DNA from 4 places in the Actinophytocola sp. genome. Region 1 is predicted to be linked to each of the others. Evidence: predicted binding sites of a transcription regulator. Region 1 holds the regulator's gene; each other region holds the start of a gene.
The links. The regulator LexA, encoded in region 1, represses DNA repair genes until DNA is damaged. The targets are predictions, from matches to a motif close to CGAACACGTGTTCG.
Positions count from the first base shown of each region.

Region 2: ruvC (crossover junction endodeoxyribonuclease RuvC) is a predicted target of LexA. The motif match lies at 2,387-2,400, and genes of this name have one in related genera.
Region 3: ACRDTB_RS23410 (YbaK/EbsC family protein) is a predicted target of LexA. The motif match lies at 2,228-2,241, and genes of this name have one in related genera.
Region 4: ACRDTB_RS27940 (intein-containing Rv2578c family radical SAM protein) is a predicted target of LexA. The motif match lies at 2,140-2,153, and genes of this name have one in related genera.

Region 1 covers NZ_JBOHGB010000018.1:24,220-29,329, reverse strand. The annotation lists gene ACRDTB_RS09325 (vitamin B12-dependent ribonucleotide reductase) at 1-643, opposite strand, end outside; gene nrdR (transcriptional regulator NrdR) at 739-1,191, opposite strand; gene ACRDTB_RS09315 (LysM peptidoglycan-binding domain-containing protein) at 1,577-2,044, opposite strand; gene lexA (transcriptional repressor LexA) at 2,381-3,046, shown strand; gene ACRDTB_RS09305 (amidase) at 3,043-4,359, shown strand; gene ACRDTB_RS09300 (hypothetical protein) at 4,356-5,110, opposite strand, start outside.
Region 2 covers NZ_JBOHGB010000142.1:8,170-13,279, forward strand. The annotation lists gene yajC (preprotein translocase subunit YajC) at 1-78, opposite strand, end outside; gene ruvB (Holliday junction branch migration DNA helicase RuvB) at 106-1,194, opposite strand; gene ruvA (Holliday junction branch migration protein RuvA) at 1,201-1,809, opposite strand; gene ruvC (crossover junction endodeoxyribonuclease RuvC) at 1,806-2,372, opposite strand; gene ACRDTB_RS30860 (LacI family DNA-binding transcriptional regulator) at 2,588-3,595, shown strand; gene ACRDTB_RS30865 (sugar ABC transporter substrate-binding protein) at 3,608-4,879, shown strand; gene ACRDTB_RS30870 (carbohydrate ABC transporter permease) at 4,882-5,110, shown strand, end outside.
Region 3 covers NZ_JBOHGB010000079.1:26,475-31,584, reverse strand. The annotation lists gene ACRDTB_RS23425 (VOC family protein) at 175-903, opposite strand; gene ACRDTB_RS23420 (maleylpyruvate isomerase N-terminal domain-containing protein) at 936-1,703, opposite strand; gene ACRDTB_RS23415 (SAV_6107 family HEPN domain-containing protein) at 1,700-2,116, opposite strand; gene ACRDTB_RS23410 (YbaK/EbsC family protein) at 2,335-2,856, shown strand; gene ACRDTB_RS23405 (GNAT family N-acetyltransferase) at 2,853-3,416, shown strand; gene ACRDTB_RS23400 (hypothetical protein) at 3,598-3,804, opposite strand; gene ACRDTB_RS23395 (DUF885 domain-containing protein) at 4,294-5,110, opposite strand, start outside.
Region 4 covers NZ_JBOHGB010000114.1:5,078-10,187, reverse strand. The annotation lists gene ACRDTB_RS27955 (SRPBCC family protein) at 53-703, shown strand; gene ACRDTB_RS27950 (FAD-dependent oxidoreductase) at 759-1,742, shown strand; gene ACRDTB_RS27945 (MmcQ/YjbR family DNA-binding protein) at 1,701-2,063, opposite strand; gene ACRDTB_RS27940 (intein-containing Rv2578c family radical SAM protein) at 2,164-4,083, shown strand; gene ACRDTB_RS27935 (hypothetical protein) at 4,200-5,110, opposite strand, start outside.

The sequences.
Region 1 (5,110 bases):
CGCGCATGAAGGAGACCGGGCCGGACGCGGTGCCCCCGGAGGACAGCAGCTCCTTTGACGAGCGGATGCGGGAGAGGTTCAGCCCGGCGCCGGAGCCGCCCTTGAAGATCAGGCCCTCCTCGCGGTACCAGTTCAGGATCGAGTCCATCGTGTCGTCGACGGAGAGGATGAAGCAGGCGGACACCTGCTGGGGCGACGAGGTACCGACGTTGAACCAGACCGGCGAGTTGAAGCTGAACACCTGGTGGAGCAGCATCCAGGTCAGCTCGTGGGAGAAGACCTCGGCATCGGCCGGTGTGGCGAAGTAGCCGTGCTTGGTGCCGGCGTCCACATAGGTCTTGACGACGCGGTCGATCAGCTGGCGCAGCGAGTGCTCACGGACCGGGGTGCCCACCGCGCCCCGGAAGTACTTGCTGGTCACGATGTTCGTCGCGTTGACCGACCAGAACTCGGGGAACTCCACGCCCCGCTGCTCGAAGTTCACCGAGCCGTCGCGCCAGTTGGTCATCACCACGTCGCGCTGCTCCCAGGTGACCTCGTCGTACGGGTGCACACCATCGGTGGTGTGCACACGCCGCACGGTGAGCCCCCGGCTCACCTCCTGGGCGCCCCGCGCCGCCGAAGCGCCGACAGTCTCCGTCATGACCAGTCCCTCTCCCTCGTTACTCGCTACCCCTGACACCGACGTCCCCGCTGACGTCACCGTCCGATCCGACCTGTTCCTGATTCGTTGCCGCCTCATGCCTCTGGTGTTCCCCGCAACCCCGCGATCTCCTTCTCGAAGTCCTCGATCGACGAGAAGGAGCGGTACACGCTGGCGAACCGGAGATAGGCGACCTCGTCGAGCTCGCGCAGCGGGCCGAGGATGGCGAGCCCGACCTCGTGGCTCGGCACCTCGGCCGGTCCGGTCGACCGGATCGTCTCCTCGACCAGCTGGGCCAGTTGTTGCAGTGCGTCCTCGTCGACGGGGCGTCCCTGACACGCACGCCGCACCCCGGTGACGACCTTCTCGCGGCTGAACGGCTCGGTGACGCCGGAGCGCTTTACCACCGCGAGGACCGCCTCCTCGACCGTGGTGAACCGCCGGCTGCACTTCGCGCACGACCGCCGCCGCCGGATGGCCTGGCCTTCGTCCACCTCCCGGGAGTCGACGACCCTGGAGTCCGCATGGCGGCAGAACGGACACTTCATCCAGGATCACCCCTCGTCGTCTCGCCCGCTCGCAGCCAAGCCCACGTGGTGATCACCTTGTGGATGGCCGGTGGACAACCTGCCCCAGCCTGTGGACTAACTACAAGTCTGTAACTACTAGATGTTGGGGTCGACGGTATGCCTAGACGCCACATGATGCAAGTCGCCCAAGTGCGGACATGCGGAAGGGGGATGTTGTCCGGGTCACTCGGGGAACGTGATCGCCCGTGCCGGGAACGGCATCCGGCGTCAACCAGGCAGGCGACACTCGTACGCGGCAGCGGACGCTCGTCGAGTAGCTCGCGTCGGTTCATCAGTCGCCGGAGTCGGGGTGGCTCCGGGCATCGCCGAACGAGGGTCGCGTGGCAGCGCGATCGGCCGTGGTTCAGCCGGCGGTCGGGACGGTTAACGGCTGGCCGGGCGTGACTCCGTCCGCCAGGCCGCCGTTCAGCTCGCGAATCCGGTCGACCACCGCGCTCTCGTCGCTGCCCGGCGCGACCCGGCCGGCCAGCTCCCACAGACTCTCCCCGGGCTCCACCCGGACCACCGTGGTCCGCTCCGGCACCGAGGCCTGCCCCGAGCTCGCCAACATCCCCAGGCCGACCACGGCCAGGCACACGACGGCCGCGACCGCGAGCAGCCACGACACGGGCAGGTGCGGCCGCCTCGGCGCGCAGTCCGTCCGCGGGACCACCCGGGGCGCACCCACGACGCGACGCCGGGTCGGCGGGGCGACCGGGCGCGTCCGGCGGCGCAGCGGGGGAACGACCTGCTCGACAGCCTCGCGCTGGGCCGGAACACGCGCCCGCGTCCGCTCGGCCTGCTCCTTCGCCCGGTGCGCCACCACGCTCATGACTGCCTCCCGTCGCGTTCGAACACCTGCCCGAAGCTCGAACAGTCGTTCGATCGAACCCTCGTGCGAATTTGTACCACGGGCCACCGACAAAAACGAGAACCGTCCGGCGTGTCGTCGAACAGGTGTTTGATCTCGTCGTGGCGGACGGTTAACGTCGAAGTCGCAGTTGAAACAGACAGTCACATCCGGGCGTTCGAACAGACGACCGGCGCGCAGGGAGGCAGGGCAGTGCCACGCAAACCCGGAGGAATACCCAAGGGTGTCCCCAAGCGGAAGCCCCTCAAAGGGAACCTACGCAGCTTCCCGGACCTCGACCGGGGCGAAGACACCGAGCTGCCCGTCCGGCAGCGCGAGGTGCTCGAGGTGATCCGCACCTGGGTGGAGCGGTTCGGCTACCCGCCGAGCGTCCGGGAGATCGGCGAGGCCGTGGGGCTCACCTCCACCTCGTCCGTCGCCTACCAGCTGCGCGCCCTCGAACAGAAGGGCTACCTGCGCCGCGACCCGAACCGGCCGCGGGCCATCGGGGTGCTGCCGCCCGACGCCGTGCCGGAGCCGGCCGACGGGGTCGGCGCCGCCACGCTGGTCGGCGAGGACACGGTCGACGAGAGCGCCGAGAGCATGCCGGCTCCGGCGTACGTCCCGGTCCTCGGTCGTATCGCCGCCGGTGGGCCGATCCTCGCCGAGGAGGCCGTCGAGGACGTCTTCCCGCTGCCGAAGGAGATCGTCGGCGAGGGAGCGCTGTTCCTGCTGCGCGTCGCCGGTGACTCGATGATCGACGCGGCTATCGCCGACCAGGACTGGGTCGTGGTGCGCCAGCAGCCGACCGCCGACAACGGGGAGATCGTCGCCGCCATGATCGAGGGCGAGGCGACCGTCAAGACGTTCAAGCGCAAGGACGGCCACGTCTGGCTGTTGCCGCACAACGAGGCCTACGAGCCGATCCCCGGCGACGACGCGACGATCCTCGGCAAGGTCGTGGCGGTCCTGCGGCGGTTGTGACGCGGCCACCGGGTGCGGGCTTCTTCACCGAGCACACCGTCGCCGAGCTCGCCGATGAGCTGCGGGGCGGCCGGCGCTCGCCCACCGACCTGGTGGAGCACGCGCTGGCGGCCGCCGCCCGGCTCGACCCGTCGCTCAACGCGTTCGTGACGCTCGACGAGGCCGGTGCCCGCGGGGCCGCCCGCCGTGCTGCCGACGAACTCGCCGCCGGCCGGGATCGCGGGCCCCTGCACGGGATACCGGTCGCGGTGAAGGACCTCGTCGACACGGCGGGCCTGCGCACGACCATGGGCTCGCGGCACTTCGCCGACAACGTGCCCGAGCGGGACGCGGAGTGCGTGCGCCGGCTGCGGGAGGCCGGCGCGGTCGTGGTCGGCAAGACCGTGACGCACGAGTTCGCCTACGGGCCGACCGGCGACCGCTCGGCGACCGGGCCGGCCCGCAACCCGTACCGCCCGGCGGCCATGTCCGGCGGGTCCAGCGCGGGGTCCGCCGTCGCCGTGGCCGCGGGCATTGTCCCGCTGGCCGTCGGCACGGACACCGGTGGCTCGGTACGTATCCCGGCCGCGTGCTGCGGCATCGTCGGGCTGCGGCCGACCTTCGGTGCGATCCCGGGCGACGGCGTCTTCCCGCTGTCCCCGACCCTGGACGCGGTCGGCCCGCTCACCCGGACGGTCGCCGACTGCCGGCTGCTGTGGCGCGTACTGGCCGACACCGGACCGGAGCCTGACGAGCCGCCGCGGCCGCGGATCGGCTGGGTGGCCCCGGAGACGTTCCACCCGGCCGACGACGCCGTGACACGTGCGGCGCGTGCGCTGGTGCCGCACGCCGAGGACGTGGCCGTGCCGAACGCCGGGACGCTGCTGTCGATCTACGGCGCCATCCACGGCAGCGACGCCTACGCGATCCACGCCGAGCGCGTGGCGAGGGCCCCCGAGCTGTTCGACGAGGAGGTGCTGGCCCGGCTGCGGGCGGCCGAGGAGGTGCGCGGCTGGGAGTACGTGCGGGCACTCGAGGACCGGCGCCGGGCCCTCGACACGATCGGCTCGCTGTTCGCCGACCACGACCTGCTGGCGCTGCCCACGGTTCCGCTCCCGGCCCCACCGGTCGGCGCGCGGACCGGACGGATCGGTGACACGGAGATCGACGTCCGCACCGCGCTGCTGTCGCTGACCAGCCCGTGGAGCGTGCTAGGCCTGCCCGCGCTGTCCGTGCCCGCCGGAATGGTCGACGGCCTGCCGGTGGGACTCCAGCTCGTCGCACCGCCCGGCGGCGAGGAACTGCTGCTGAGCGCGGCCGAACACCTCGGCTAACCGCGGTAGAAGCGGCGGCGGGACCGCGCGGTGCGCCAGCGCAGCGACGCGAGCACGCCCATCATGAGCAGGATGGCCACACCGGCCGCGGGCACGATCGGCAGCCCCTGCTTCTCCACGTTGTTGCTGGCCAGGTCGCCCGCCGGCGCGGGGGCGACCGACTCCGGCGTCTTCTCCGCCTCGGACTCCTCCTCCGCCGGCGCGGCCGCCGGTGCGACCAGCTCGAGGGCCTCGTTCACGAAGCGGATCGGCTCGCCGGACCTCTCCGACGCCGAGACCAGCGAGCCGTCCGGCTCGAACGCGATCGCCTCGCCCTGCGCCTCGTTCGGCAGCGGCACCCGCACCGGCTCGCTGTTCAGCGCCTTGACGATGTCCTTGTCCGGCGCGGCGTAGAGGTAGGCGTCGGTGTAGGTGCGCACCGCCACGACGGTCCCGTCCGAGCTCACCGCGCCGCCGGTGATGGTCCGCGAGCCGACCGGGCCCGGCACCGGGCCGCCCGGGGTGTCGGTCGCCTCCAGCTTGATGGTGGCGACCTTCTTCATCGGGGTCGGGCCGGGGCTCTGCAACTGGCGGACCGGCGAGTAGACGCCGGCGTTGCCCACGTCCTTGGTCACGAAGTACGGCGCGCCGTTGGCACCGACCAGCAGCGCCTCCGCGTCGTGCTTGCCGTCCGGGTAGGTCAGCCGATACAGCGTCGACTTGCCGGCCGGCGTGAGCGCGATCAGCGCCGCGGTATCCCGCTCGAGGTTGT
Region 2 (5,110 bases), on a different contig from region 1:
CCTGCGCTGGCGCCGGCTCATGAAGTACATCATGAGGCCGAGCAGCCCGAACATCAGAAGCAAGGGAAGCAGGTCCATGTTTCTCCATCCATGGGAGTCGTGAATTCACTCTGCGGCGTGCGCAGGGTCACTCTCGAACAGGGTAGGCGGAATCCGGCCTGGGGCGTTAGTCGGGGCCGACAGCCCCAGATGCGCCCATGCCGCGGCGGTCGCGACTCGACCTCGCGGTGTCCTGGCCAGCATGCCCGCCCGTACCAGGTACGGCTCGCACACCTCCTCCACCGTACTGGGCTCCTCCCCGACCGCGACAGCCAGCGTCGACACACCGACCGGGCCGCCGCCGAACGAGCGCACGAGCGCGTCGAGCACGGCCCGGTCCAGCCGGTCCAGCCCCAGCTCGTCCACGTCGTAGACCCGCAGCGCCGCACGGGCGATCTCGCGGTTGATCGAGCCGTCCGCGCGCACCTCGGCGAAGTCACGCACCCGCCGGAGCAGGCGGTTCGCGATCCGCGGTGTGCCGCGCGAGCGGCCGGCGATCTCCTCGGCACCGTCCTGTCGCAGGTCGACGCCCAAGATCTTCGCCGACCGCCGCAGCACCTGCTCCAGCTCGTCGGCGGCGTAGAACTCCATGTGCGCGGTGAAGCCGAACCGGTCGCGCAGCGGCCCGGTCAGCGAGCCGGACCTGGTGGTGGCGCCGACCAGCGTGAACGGCGCGATCTCCAGCGGGATGCTGGTGGCGCCCGGCCCCTTGCCGACCACGACGTCGACGCGGAAGTCCTCCATCGCGAGGTAGAGCATCTCCTCGGCGGGTCGGGCGATCCGGTGGATCTCGTCGATGAACAGGACGTCGCCCTCGACGAGGTTGGACAGCATCGCGGCGAGGTCGCCGGCCCGCTCCAGCGCGGGGCCGGACGTGATGCGCAGTGCGCTGCCGAGCTCCGCGGCGATGATCATGGCGAGGCTGGTCTTGCCGAGCCCGGGCGGGCCGGACAGCAACACGTGGTCGGGTGGCCTGCCGCGCCGGGTCGCGCCTTGCAGGACCAGTTCGAGCTGCTCGCGCACCCGCGGCTGGCCGACGAACTCGCCGAGCGTGCGCGGCCGCAGCGTCGACTCGTCATCCCGCTCCCCCGGCTGCACGAGCGGGGAGAGCGGCTCGTCCTCGGCCGCCGGATCCGTCACCCGCTCATCGTGCATGACCCGCTACCGCTTGCTGCCCAGGGTGGTCAGCGCCTGGCGCAGGACGGTCGACTGGTCGCCGTGCCCGTTGCCCCCGCCGTTGCCCCCGAGCACCCCGTCGACCGCCTGCTCGGCCTGCTTGGCCGCGAAACCGAGGCCCACCAACGCTTCCACGACCGAACCACGCACGTCGCCGTTCCGCGTGGGCGCGGCCCCGGCCGTGTTCGCCGGCAGCGCGCCGACCTTGTCGCGCAGCTCGATGACCAGCCGCTCGGCGCCCTTGCGGCCGATGCCGGGCACCTGGGTGAGCACCGTGAGGTTGCCGTCGGCGAGCGCGGCACGCAGCTGCGCCGGGTCGAGCACCGCGAGCGTCGCCATGGCGATCCGCGGCCCGATGCCCGAGACGGTCTGCAGCAGCCCGAACAGGTCACGCGCCTCGGTGTCGGCGAACCCGTACAGCGTCAGAGAGTCCTCGCGGACGATGAGGGAGGTGGCGAGCACGGCCTCGGTGCCCGTGCGCATGGTCGCGAGCGACGCGGGCGTCGCCCGCACGGCCAGCCCGACACCGCCGACCTCGATCACGGCGTGGTCCAGCCCGATCGAGAGCACCTGCCCGCGTACCGACGAGATCATCGCTTTCCTTTCGCGGCCTCGGCGAGCCGGGCCTTGTGCCGCCGCGCCAGCTCGGCCGCCTTCGCCTCGGCCTCGGCGAGCCGGGCGCGCATGGGCATGCGCCAGATGTGACAGATGGCGAGCGCGAGCGCGTCCGCCGCGTCGGCCGGCCGGGGCGCCTCCGCGAGCCCGAGCAGCCGGGTGACCATGATGGTGACCTGGGCCTTGTCCGCTCGGCCCGACCCGGTCACCGCGGCCTTGACCTCGCTGGGCGTGTGAAAGGTGACCGGCAGCCCGCGGCGCGCGGCAGCCAGCGCGACGACCCCGCCGGCCTGCGCGGTGCCCATCGCGGTGCGCACGTTGTACTGGCTGAACACCCGCTCCACGGCGACGACGTCGGGCCGGTGCCGGTCGAGCCACGCCTCGACCTCGTCGGCTACGGCGAGCAGCCGGGTGGACAGCTCCGCGTCCGCGGGCGTGCGGATCACGGAGGCCTCGACGCACCGGAGGTTCCGCCCGGCACCTCCGTCGACGACGGCGATGCCGCACCGGGTCAGTCCGGGGTCCACCCCCAACACACGCATCGCTTCGGCTCCCGAGAACATCAGTTCGACTTTAGGGGCCGGAACCTCCCCGACCACGCAGCGACACCCGCGACAAGGCCGGCGGGAGGTCCGAACGGGCCCCCGCGCTAACCCGACCGACGCAGTGAAAGCGCTTCACCGAACCGGCGCCTTGACACCTGTGTTAAAAAAGTCCACAACGGAAATGTAAGCGCTTCCAACGACGGAAGGCAGCCATGCCCGCACGCGAGCGCCGGCCGGTCACCATCTACGAGGTGGCCAATCGCGCGGGCGTGTCGATCGCCACCGTGTCGCGGGCGTTACGGGACTCCGAGCTCGTCGCGCCGTCCACCCGGCGCCACGTCCAGCGGGTGGCCGAGGAGCTGCGGTTCCGGCCCAGCCGTGCCGGCCGAGCGCTGGCCGAGGGGCAGCACGCGGCCAACGGCATCGTCTTCCCCGACCTGGCCGGGCCTTACTACGCCGAGGTCGTCCTCGGCTACGAGGAGGTCGTCGCCGAGCTCGGCCGCAGCGTGCTGATCCTCGCCACGCAGGGCCGACCGAACGCGGCCGACCTCGTGCACGAGCTGGCCGGCCGGGTCGACGGCATGGTGATCATGGGCCGGACGGTCAGCGACGCGACGGTGGCGCGGATCGCCGACACCGGGCTGCCGCTGGTCCTGCTCGCCCGGCCACCCGTCGGGCTGGTGGACACGGTCACCGCCGACAACGAGGACAGCGCGCGTGCGGTCACCGCGCACCTGATCGGGCACGGCTACCGCCGGTACGAGTTCCTCGGCGACCCCGACCAGTCCCCCGACGTCTCCGGCCGCCACGCCGGGTTCGTCGCCGCGCTCACCGAGGGCGGGCTGGACGTACCGGCGAAGCCGGTGCGCTGCGCGTTCGACGTGAAGGCCGGATACACCGCGGCGCGGGAGACCCTCCGCAAGCAGTCCCGCCCGGAGGCGCTGGTCTGCGCCAACGACGAGGTCGCCCTCGGCGCGCTGCGGGCCGCCGAGGACCTGGGCCTGACCGTGCCAGACGACCTCGCGATCACCGGCTGGGACGACATCATGGCCGCCGACTACGCGCGGCTGACGACCGTCCACCAGTCCATGCGCGAGCTCGGCGCCACCGCCGCCCGCTGGCTCGACCAACGGATCTCCGGCACCGCACCCGGAATCCGCCGCGAAGTACTGCCCACCCGGCTGGTGATCCGGACCAGCTGCGGTCCCCACGAGAAGTAACCGGAGGACAGCATGACTCGACCAGACAGGCGGACCGTTCTGCTCGCCGCCGTGACCGCGGTGGCACTGGCCGCATCGGCCTGCGGCCGCGACTCCGGGGAGGACCAGGCCGACCAGGGGGAGAAGGTCGCGCAGGGCAAGGCGACCGGCGAGATCACCGTGTGGGCGATGGGCACCGAGGGCGAGAAGCTCTCCGTGCTCGCCGACGACTTCATGAAGGAGAACCCCGACGCCAAGGTGTCGGTCACCGCCGTGCCGTGGGACGGGGCGCACAACAAGATCTCGGCCGCGATCGCCGGCCAGGAGACGCCGGACGTGACGATGCTCGGCACGACCTGGATCGGCGAGTTCGCCAAGACCGGCGCGCTCGACGTCGTACCACCGGACTTCGTGCGGGAGGAGGACTTCTTCCCCGGCGCGTGGGAGACCGGTGTCGTGGACGGCACCTCCTACAGCGTGCCGTGGTACGTCGAGACCCGCGCGCTGTACGTGAACAAGGCCGTCGCGGCGAAGGCCGGCGTCACCGAGCCACCGCGGGACTGGGACTCGCTGAAGCAGGCGGCCAAGGACATGCAGGCCAAGGGCGGCGCCGAGCAAGGTCTCTACCTGCAGCCCGGGCAGACCGGCTCCTGGCAGACCGTGATGCCGTTCGTCTGGCAGAACGGCGGCGACATCTGGAACGGCGAGCAGTTCACCCTCGACTCCCCCGAGGCGATCGAGGCGTACGAGTACTACCAGTCCTTCTACCAGGAGGGACTGTCCTCGAAGAACAGGCTGGACGAGGGCGAGCAGGAGCCGAGGCTGCTCAGCGGCGAGATCGCCGCGATCGTGTCCGGCCCGTGGCACATCGGCCTGCTCGACGAGCTCGGCGGCGAGGGCAAGTACGACGTGTGGCCCATGCCGAACGAGTCCGGCGACGTGACCTCGTTCATCGGCGGCAGCAACATGTCGGTGTTCAAGAACAGCGACAACCGGGACGCCGCCTGGAAGTTCGTGTCGTACCTGATGCGGCCCGAGGTCCAGGTCAAGTGGTACGACACGGTCAAGGACCTGCCCGCGGTGCAGGCCGCGTGGGAGGACGAGACGCTCGCCGGCGACGAGCTGCTGAAGACGTTCGGCGACCAGCTGAACAAGGCCAAGGCGCCGCCCGCGATCCCGACGTGGGAGCAGATCGCCGCGGGCGTGGACACCGAGCTCGAGAAGATCGCCAAGGGCACCGCGACCCCCGCGAACGCGGCCAAGGCGATGCAGGCGCAGGCCACCTCGATCGGCACCGGGGGCTGAAAATGTCCGCACGGCCCGGAGTGCTGTCCCGGGCGCTGACCGGCTGGGCCTTCGCGCTGCCGTTCGCCGCGTTGTTCCTGCTCTTCACGGCGGGGCCGGTGGTGGCGTCGCTGGTGATGAGCCTGACCGACCTCGGCAGGGCCGACCTGCTCGACCCGCTGGGCGTGAACCTCGTCGGCCTGGACAACTACCTGCGGCTGTTCGACGACCCGAAGTTCCTCACCGCCTCGG
Region 3 (5,110 bases), on a different contig from region 1:
CCACAACACCACCTCACCAACGACAGTGTCGCAACGACCCCAGAACCCAAGAACCCCCGATTTCAAATCTACCGGCGCACACCGACAAAACCGCGCCACCAAGCCAAAGCCTGTGGACTACCGCACCGGGGTCCCCGATTTCCCGCCTACGGGCGGGGGCTGACGGTTTGGGTGTCAGCGAGGGGTGAGGACGCAGAACTCGTTGCTCTCCGGGTCGGCCAGGACCTGCCAGGGGACGTCGCGCTGGCCGATGTCGATCTGGCTGGCGCCCAGGTCCGCGAGCCGGGCCACCTCGGCGGTCACCGAGCCGGCCGGGTGCGGCGCCACGTCCAGGTGGACCCGATTCTTCACCTCGTGCGGGTGCGCGGAGCGGACCAGCTCCAGCCACGGGCCGCGGCCGTCCGGGTCGTGCAGCGAGGCGGACTCGACACCCGTGCGCACCACCGGCCAGCCGGAGGCCGCCGACCAGAACTCGGCCAGGCCGGCCGGGTCCGCGGCCGCCATGACGATCGCAGCCACCGCACCCGTCATGGCGTACTCGGGGCGCGGGTCGAGGACGCAGAACTCGTTGCCACCGGGGTCGGCCAGGACGAACCACGGGACGTTGCGCTGGCCGACGTCGACACGCTCGGCGCCGAGGTCCAGGGCGCGGTCGAGCGTGACCATCTGCTGGTCGGCCGACGCGCTGGCCAGGTCGAGGTGCAGGCGGTTGTGCACCGTCTTCGGCTCGGTGACCGGCACGAACACGAGGTCGAACCGCCAGCCGTCGTCCGCCGGCGCCTGGAGGTCGACCTCGTCGGGCAGTTCCAGGCTGATCCGCCAGCCGAGCAGATCGCGCCAGAACCGGGCCAGCGCGGGCGGATCGGCCGCGTCGACGACCACATTGACCAGTCGCGTGGACATGATCCGGACGCTAGCCGACCGCACCGACAAATTCAGTGCGTCGCGAGCCGCAGCAGGTGCCACAGCTGGGAGACGCCCGCGTGGTCGCCGTCCGGCGTGGCCGTGCCGCTCGAGCGGCGGCCCCACAGCCACAGGTACATCCCGGCCGGGTCGCTGGAGACCGTGGCGTCGGCCGGCTCACCCGGCTCCGCCGGCCACGACGCCGTGCCGGTGGCCGCGATCTGCGCGATCCACCGCCGGCGGCCGGCGACCACGGCGACCCGGCCCGTCCACGAATTGGTCACCCCGAGCACGCCGAGCCGGTGGGTGAACCACAGCGACAGGATCTCGTCGACCCCGTCGTACGCGATCTCGTCGTCGATGCTGTACGCGCCGACGGTCATCGTGGCCGCCGCCTGCTGCACGTCGATGCGGTGCACCGCGCTCTCGTGCGCCAGCCTGCGGTACCAGAACCCGTACGTCTGGTCCAGGGGCCACCACGTCGGCGCCCCCTCGGCCGGGTCGTGCGCGGACAGCTCCGTGAGGATCTCGCGATGCCCCGCCCGCAGATACTCCACCAAGGACTGACCGGGGACCGGCGCGCGCTGCCAGCGGGTCGGCTGGGCCTCGGCGCGCAGCCACGCCACCACCATCCGGTAGACGCTGCCGACGTGCCGGACCGTCTCGCCCAGCGTCATGCCCTCGGCGAAACGCACCGGCAGGTTCGGGTCGGCACCCAGTGCCGCCGACGCCATCAGCTGCCCCTCGACCTCCAGCACCTCGAGTAAGCGGCCGTACGGGGCCAGTGCCCGACCGGTCATGGGGTGGAGCCGTGGATCGCACGCGTGACGAGGCCGAGGAACTGGCCGGACTGGCGTACGAGGTCGTCCGCGGACCGGGCGGTGACCGCGCGCGTGATACCGGCCTGCACGGAGGCGCGGGTGGACGAGCAGGACGCGAAGAACGCCGCCCACTCGCGCAGCTCGGGCGCCACCGAGGCGAGCAGCGTCCACACGCTCATCGGCCGCGAGCGCGCCCGGTGCGGGCGCCCGCGCATGGCGAGCAGGGCCGCCGCCGCACGCAGCGCGGCCAGGTACGCCTGGGCGAACCGTTGCGCCGGCTCGGTGTCGACCTCCGCGTCAGCGAGCCCCCGCTCGGCCTGGGACAGCAGGGTGAGCGCGGGCTCCGGCACGGACAGGGGCTCGTTGTCGCGGTAGTCCAGAGTTGTGGTCACCTGAGGCCTCCTCGCGGTCCGAGTTCGTCACCGGTTGTGACGACGCGCCGTGGGGAAGCCGGCGGCGCCCGGTGGTGAGGCGCTTCCCCCACCCCACCACCGGGCTGTGCTCGAACGTTTGTTCGAACGATTCGAGCTTAACTCCGGGCACCGACAGACTCAACCTCGGCCCGGATTTTCGGCGGCGACCCGTGCCACAGGTGTGCTCTCATGTGCCCATGAGCTCTCTGGACCACCCCGCGATCAGCAAGATCTCCGCCGCGTTGCGCGAGGCCGGGCTGCCGGCCGCCGCCGACGGGATCCGCGTCCTCGACGACGAGGTGCGTACCGCCTCGGCGGCCGCCGAGGCCCTGGGCGTCCCGGTCGGCGCGATCGCGAACAGCCTGGTCTTCCGGGCCACGCAGGGTGATCGGGTCTTCCCGCTGCTGGCTCTGACGTCCGGCGCGCACCGCGCCGACACCGCACGGCTCGCCATGCTGGCCGGTGCCACCTCGGTGGGCCGCGCGGATCCGGCGTTCGTGCGCGAGCACACCGGGCAGGTGATCGGCGGGGTGGCGCCGGTCGGGCATCCACGGCCGATCGTCACGCTCGTCGACAACGCACTGGCGGGCCACGAGGCCGTGTGGGCCGCGGCGGGTCATCCGAAGTCCGTGTTCCCCACGACGTTCGGGGAGCTGGTCGAGCTCACGGGGGGCATGGCTGCGGACGTGGCGGTCGGGGAGGACAATCACGTGTCGTGACCGCGGTTCCACCTCGGGTCGAGCGGTTCGTCGACCTCAGCCAGAACGAGCTGCGAGCCCGCCTGCCCGAGGCGTTGTCGCTGTATGTCACCGCGATGCACTACCCAATGGGCACGGCCGAGCAGCGGGCACCGATGTGGCTCGCACACATGCTGCGCGCGGGCTGGCGGTGCGTGGCCGCTATCGACCCGGACGACGCACTGGTCGGGATCGCGTACGGCTACCACGGCGCGCCGGGCCAGTGGTGGCACGAGCAGGTGCGGCGCGGCATCGTGGATCGGTCCGGCCAGAAGTTCGCCGACGAGTGGCTCGACGACTACTTCGAGCTCACAGAGGTGCACGTACGGCCGGCGGGCCAAGGCCGCGGCGTGGGCGAGGACCTGCTGCGCCGGCTGCTCGCGGACGTGCCGGCCGCCAAGGTGCTGCTGTCCACGCCCGAGGGCCCGTCGCGGGCGTGGCGGCTGTACTACCGGATGTGCTTCACCGACGTGCTGCGCAACTACCGCTTCACCGGAGATCCGCGCCCGTTCGGGGTCCTGGGCCGAACTCTGCCCCTGTGAGGGCCTGTGAGGGCGGGCGGCCTCCGGCCCCCCGATCACCAGCCTACTGGCGGACACCGACAAGACCTGCCCGCGCTCACGAATCTGTGGACAGCCACACGCATTGTGGACAACCCCGAGGGGGTCCCCCGATTTCCAGCCTACCGGCGGGGACCGACAGCCCATTGGTTATGCCCGGCGTTCAGTCCGTCGTAGATGCGGCGATGGTCACGACCTCGGTTGGGCTGGTGCGGATCGTCCACGCCGACGCGCCCCACCGGTCCCGGCCGGCGTCGAAGTAGCGGCACCGGTCTCCGTTCCAGTGCCAGATCCTGGCATCGCGGCCGGGCGTGCATAGGACGTCGCGAAGCAGCGCCTCGGTGTCGAGCGCGCCGACTGAAGTGTCCATCTTGGGCAGGGCCAAGGCCGTACGGCGGGTCAAGCAGGGCATCGACGAATCCTCGGCCGTCGATGACGTGCGGGCACCTGACGGCAGGTTGCTCGGCTCGCAGCGCGCCAGTCACCGGGTCGAATCGGGGCCCGTAGAACTCGGCCAGGGTCAGCCGGCGCCCGATGAGCGTTTCCGGATCGACCGATCCGCACTCGACCGCCCACCGAGCATCGTCCCAGGCGCCGCCTCAGCTACACCGACGACCGCGGCCGCCCGGTGAGCGTGCTGCCCGTCAGTCCCGCGCAGCAGCACGAAGTCCACGACCACGCCGACGCGACGGCAGCGGACCAGCACTTCTGCCGCAGCTGGAGGGAACTCAACGGGTCCGAACACGAGGCCACGGTACAAGCCTGTTGTCACCCAGCCGCCGCAAAACATGGGCTGGCCTGTTGGCGGGCACCGACATGATCGGCACGAAAGCCTGCGGGGCCGCGGACAGCTCGTGCCCTACAGCGCGGCCAGGCGTTCGCGAAGCGTGTCCAGGCCCATCTGCCCCATGCGCAGCGCCCGCATGTGGAACTCCTTGAGGTCGAAGGACGAACCGGCCCGGGCCCGGGCGTCGTCGCGGGCCGAGAGCCACAGGCGCTCACCCAGCTTGTAGGCCGGGGCCTGGCCCGGCCAGCCGAGGTAGCGGTCGATCTCGTCGCGGACCAGGGCCTCCTCGGTGATCGTGCGGGTCAGCACGAACTCCAGGCCCAGCTCCGGCGTCCACCGCTCACCCTCGTGGAAACCCGTGCCCCGCGGGATCTCCAGGCGCAGGTGCATGCCGATGTCGACGATCACCCGGGCCGCGCGGAACAGGTTCTCGTTCAGCATGCCCAGCAGGTTGCCGTCGTCGGACAGGTAGCCGAACTCGCGCATCAGCCGCTCCGCGTACAACGCCCAGCCCTCGCTGTAGGCCGGCACCCAGGCCAGCAGCCGCTGGTACTTGTTCAGCCGCGCGAACTCGTACGTCGCGGTCGCGATCTGCATGTGGTGGCCCGGCACGCCCTCGTGGTAGACGATGCTCACCTCGCGCCACGTGGTGAACTCGTCCTTGTCCGGCGGCAGCGACCACCACATCGCGCCGGGCCGGGAGAAGTCGTCCGACGGGCCCGTGTAGTACGCGCCGGAACCCCCGCCCGGCGGCGCGATCTTGCAGTCCAGTCGCATGATCTCGGCCGGGATCTCGAAGTGCACGCCACGCAGGTCGGCCAGCGCCCGGTCGGCGAGCCCCTGCATCCACTCGCGGAACGGCTCGACTCCGGCGATCCGGTACCGGGGG
Region 4 (5,110 bases), on a different contig from region 1:
ATATAAGTTCTCGTTGATAGCTTGCTCTCCTGTCGATGAGGGGAGTTCAGAGATGGTCGAGGTTGCCCACCAGGTCAACGCCGTGCGCAGGCAGGTCGGCTCACGAGTGCTCGAGGCGGGCGAGGCGCGGGTCGTGATGGTCAGCCAGGCATACGACACGGAGCCGGACGACCTCTGGGATGCGTGCACCAACCCGACCCGCATCGTCCGCTGGTTCCTACCCGTCTCGGGCGAGCTGCGGCTCGGCGGCCGCTACCAGCTCGAGGGCAACGCCGAGGGCACCATCGAGCAGTGCGACCCGCCCAAGAGCTTCTCCGCGACGTGGGAGTACGGCGGCGAGGTCAGCTGGATCGATGTGCGGATCCTGCCGGAGCCGGGCGGCAAGGCCAGGCTCGAGCTGGACCACGTCGCCCACGTCGACGACGAGCGCTGGGCGGAGTTCGGCCCCGGAGCGGTCGGCATCGGCTGGGACCTGGGCTTGTACGGCCTGGCCCGGCATCTGACCGGCGCACCGCCGATGGACCTCGAGGCCGTGACGGCCTGGCAGGCCACCGACGAGTACCGCGAGTTCGTCGCCCTGAGCAGCGAACGCTGGTACGAGGCGACAGTCGCCGCCGGCGACGACGAGGCCGCGGCCCGAGCCGCCGCGGACCGAACGACGGCCGCCTACACCGCCCCGCCCGAGCCGTCGCCCGGTTCCTGATGCCCCTCCCTTCCGTGCCCACCTCCCGTTGGCCTGCCGGCGTTATCGTGGCGTGGTGACGCGAGCAGAGCAGGCGGTGGTGGTCGGCGCCGGGGTGAGCGGGCTGACCACCGCCGCCTGCCTGGCCGAGGCGGGCTGGGCGGTCCAGGTGTGGTCGGCCGAACCGCCGCACTCGACCACCTCGGTCGTCGCGGGCGCCTTGTGGGGTCCCTCCTTTCTGGAGCCCATGGCCAAGACCATGAGCTGGACCAACCGATCTCTCGAGGACTTCGTCGCGCTCGCCCGCGATCCGGCCACCGGTGTGCGGATGGCGCCGGCGTTGACCGTCGGCGGGCCCGCGTCCACCGCGGAGATCCCGCCGCAGGCCCGCTCCATCCCCGACCTGAGGCCGGCCGGCGTGGACGAGGTGCCGCCGGGCTTCGGCGGCGGGTCCCGCGCCACCATGCCGCTGGTCGACATGCCCCGCTACCTCGACCACCTCGCCGGCCGGCTGACCGAGCTCGGTGTCGAGCTCGAGGAACGGACCGTCCGGTCGCTCGACGAGGCCGCCGGTGCCGCGCCCGTGGTGATCAACTGCACCGGCCTCGGCTCGCGCGACCTCGTCGACGACGCCGAGTTGGAGCCGGTGTTCGGCCAGCACGTCATCCTGTCCAACCCCGGGCTCGACGTGTTGTTCATGGAGCTGGCCATGACCGACGAGTGGACCAGCTTCTTCCCGCACCCCACCCGCGTGGTCTGCGGCGGCGTCAGGATCGCCGGCCGCACGGACCGCACGCCCGACCCGGATCTCACCGAGCGGATCCTGAGCCGGGTCCGCGCGGTCGAGCCACGGCTGCACGACGCCGAGGTCATCGACATCGAGACGGGCATACGCCCGGTGCGGTCGGCCGTGCGGGTGGAGGTCGAGCGGCTCGGCGACGCCCACGTGGTGCACAACTACGGGCACGGCGGCAACGGCGTCAGCCTGTCGTGGGGCTGCGCCCGTGAGGTCGCGACGCTAGCCCTCCAACTGCGCGACGAGTCGGCGGGGCGCCTGTAATCGGTACGCGTCGGTGAGCAGCTCGCGTACCTCGGACCAGTCGATCTCGCCCACGTCCAGCCGCATCCCGACCCAGCCCCGGTGCCCGAGGTAGGCGGGCACGTAGTAGCGCTGGGGATCCGACCGCACCAGGGCCTCCTGCTCACCGGCGGCGGCCTTCAGCGCCACGCCGACGATGCCGTCGCCGTGGTGGTCGTCGAGGAAGTAGCCGAACGTCTTCCCGCGCACGGCGAGGCAGAGGTGGCGGTCGCCGGTACACGTCGCCTCGGGCAGTTTGGCGACGATGTCGGTCACTCGTCGACGGGGCGGGGTGGTCGTCATGCCAGGCACGCTAGACCCGGAGTCTGACAATTCGTGGAGTCGTCGCTCGGCTGAGTGATCTCGATTGACACGTCATCGAACGTGTGTTCGACTAGCGATCGTGCGATGGGAAAGCCAACGTGTCGACCAGCAACAACAGCAAACCCTACCTGGCCTGCCAGGCCTGGTTCGCAGCGTTCGAACACCCGAGTTCGCCGGCATGGTGTTCCACGAGGTGCACGCCAGATCGGTGCTGAACAAGGTGCCCGGCCAGTCGCCGATGCCGTTCCGCTGGACGATCAACCCGTACCGCGGGTGTAGTCACGCCTGCCGGTACTGCCTCGCGGGCGACACGCCGATCCTGATGGCCGACGGCCGCACCCGGCCGCTCGGCGAGCTCGAGGTCGGCGACCGGATCTACGGCACCGAACGCCGCGGCAACCGCCGCCGGTACGTGACGACTCGCGTTCTCGCGCACTGGTCCACGGTCAAGCCGGCGTACCGGCTCACTCTCGCCGACGGAACCCAGCTGATCACGAGCGGCGACCACCGGTTCCTCACCGACCGCGGCTGGCGGCACGTGGCGGAGTGCGAGGCGAGGCGCCGGACGGTCCTCACCGCGGGCGACAAGCTGGTGGGCACCGGCGGGTTCGCGGCGGCGCCGAAGGGGCTTCTCGACTACCGCTGCGGGTACCTCTCCGGGATCGCGAGCGGGTCCGGTGAGCCGGCCGACCGCAGGGTGCTCGAGCGTGCCCGGGAGTACCTCACCGGCGACGAGCCGATCAGCCTGCCGATCGAGGTACCCCTTGTGCCGAGCGAGGAGTGGCACCGGGGCTACCTCGCCGCGGTGTTCGATGTGGAAGGTGAGTTCGGCCGTGGCCACCTGCGGGTCGCGCGTACGAGCCGGGCGAACGTCGGGATGATCAGCGATGCGTTGCTGCGACTGGACTTCCGGTTCGCGCTCGACGACCTCGGCCGGCGCAGCGGCGTGCAGCGGATCCGGCTCACCGGCGGCTTGTCCGAGCACCTGCGGTTCCTGCACGCCGTCGAGCCGGCTCGTACCGGCGCCGGCGAGCTGACCGGTGTCGCGGTACGTGCCGCCGCGCGGCTCGGCGTCGAGACCGTCGAACCGCTCGGGCTGGAGCTGCCGCTGTTCGACATCACGACGGGCACCGGCGACTTCATCGCGAACGGCGTGGTGAGCCACAACTGCTTCGCCCGCAACTCGCACACCTACCTCGACCTGGACGCCGGCCACGACTTCGACACCCAGGTGATCGTCAAGGTCAACGCCGTCGAGGTGCTCACCGCCCAGCTGCGCTCGCCGCGCTGGACCCACGAACACGTGGCGATGGGCACCAACACGGACCCCTACCAGCGGGCCGAGGGTCGGTATGCCCTGATGCCCGGGATCATCCGCGCGCTGGCCGACAGCGGCACGCCGTTCAACATCCTCACGAAGGGCACGGTGCTCTCGCGCGACCTGCCGCTGCTGGCGGAGGTCAGCAAGGACGTGCCGGTCGGTCTCGGCGTGTCGATCGCACTCGCGGACCGGGAGCTGCAACGCAGCCTCGAGCCGGGTACCGCGAGCCCGCAGGCTCGGCTGGAGCTGGTTCGCAAGATCACCGAGGCGGGCTTGCCGTGCGGTGTGTTCGTCGCGCCGGTCCTCCCGGGCCTGACCGATTCCGTCGAGCAACTGGAATCCCTGTTCGCGGCCATCGCCGACACCGGAGCCACTGGCGCCACGGTGCTGCCGCTACACCTGCGTCCCGGTGCACGCGAGTGGTTCGCCACGTGGCTGGCGAGCGAGCATCCTGAGCTGGTTCCGAGCTATCGCCAGATCTATGCCCGCGGCGCCAACGCCGACATCCGCTACCGCCGCTGGCTCGGCCGCCGGGTGGGCCCCCTGTTACGCCGCCATGGCCTGGCACCCAAGGAGTCCCGTGAGCGCCGAACGGAGCCGACCTGGCCCGAAGGCAGCCTGGTCTCGATCCCGGAACAGGCGACCGCGGTCCACCAGGAGCAGCTGGAACTCCTCTGACCATCCAAGCGCACGGAGGAACGCGGCCCACCACAAGGCCAGCGCACGCGGAACGTACCTGGCACGCAACGTTGTTCCATGGCCAGAAGCCGGCACGTCGCGTGAGCCAGGGACGGTCAGGTTCGGTCGTGGGGCCAGTCCCAGCGCACACAGAACGTGCCGGGCCCGAAGTCCAGCGCCACCGCGTGTGCTTCGCCGGCGGCGTTGACCTCGACCTTGCGGCGCGTGGTGGTCTGCTCGTCCGGGTCGACGGTGTAGAGCTCGCAGTACGCGGGCAACGCACGCGGGTCGAAGCGTAGCTCCAGTACGAACTCACGAACGGGGGTGGTGAACTTGCGGCAATAGCTGTCGTCTCCGCGGGAGAACGGCGGCCCGGGATGGTTCAGCGCGTAGTCGACGATCGCCGTGTCCCCGCGGGCCAAGGGGGAGTCCAGGATGATTTCCGCGGCGATCAGGCCCGCCGCCTCGTCGCGGGCGACGCGGCCGATCCGGCACGACTGGAGCGCGGTGATCTCGGGGAACGGCCGGCCGATCCGCTCGAGGTCGTAGACCATGACGGTTCGGTCGACGCCGTCCCGCTCGGCGCGGACGACCTGGCGTACGGCGATGCGCTTCTCGCCGCGGTCGACGGCGACATCCATGCGGTCGTGCTGACTCAGCTTGGTCAAGGCCGTCTCGGTGGTGAAGTCGATCCGCTTCAGCAGCTTCGACACGGGCTCGCGCTCGGGCCATAACGCCTCGATGGGCAGCCGGGACGACTCGCGCTGCACCCGGCCCCGCGGCCGCGGCGGTCCGAGCAACGCGATCAACGAACCCGGCGCGACGCCGAGCACGGACTCCAGGTGCCCGAGGGCGGCCAGCGACTCGGCGCGCTCCGGCCGACGCCGGCCGGACTGCCAGTAGCTGAGCGCCGTCACGCTCACCGACACGCCGCGCGCCCGCAGCCGGTACTGGATCCGGTCGAGCGAGAGCCCGCTCGCCTGGATGGCCTGGCGGAGGGCAGTGGGGAACGCGTCGGCGGCCAGGT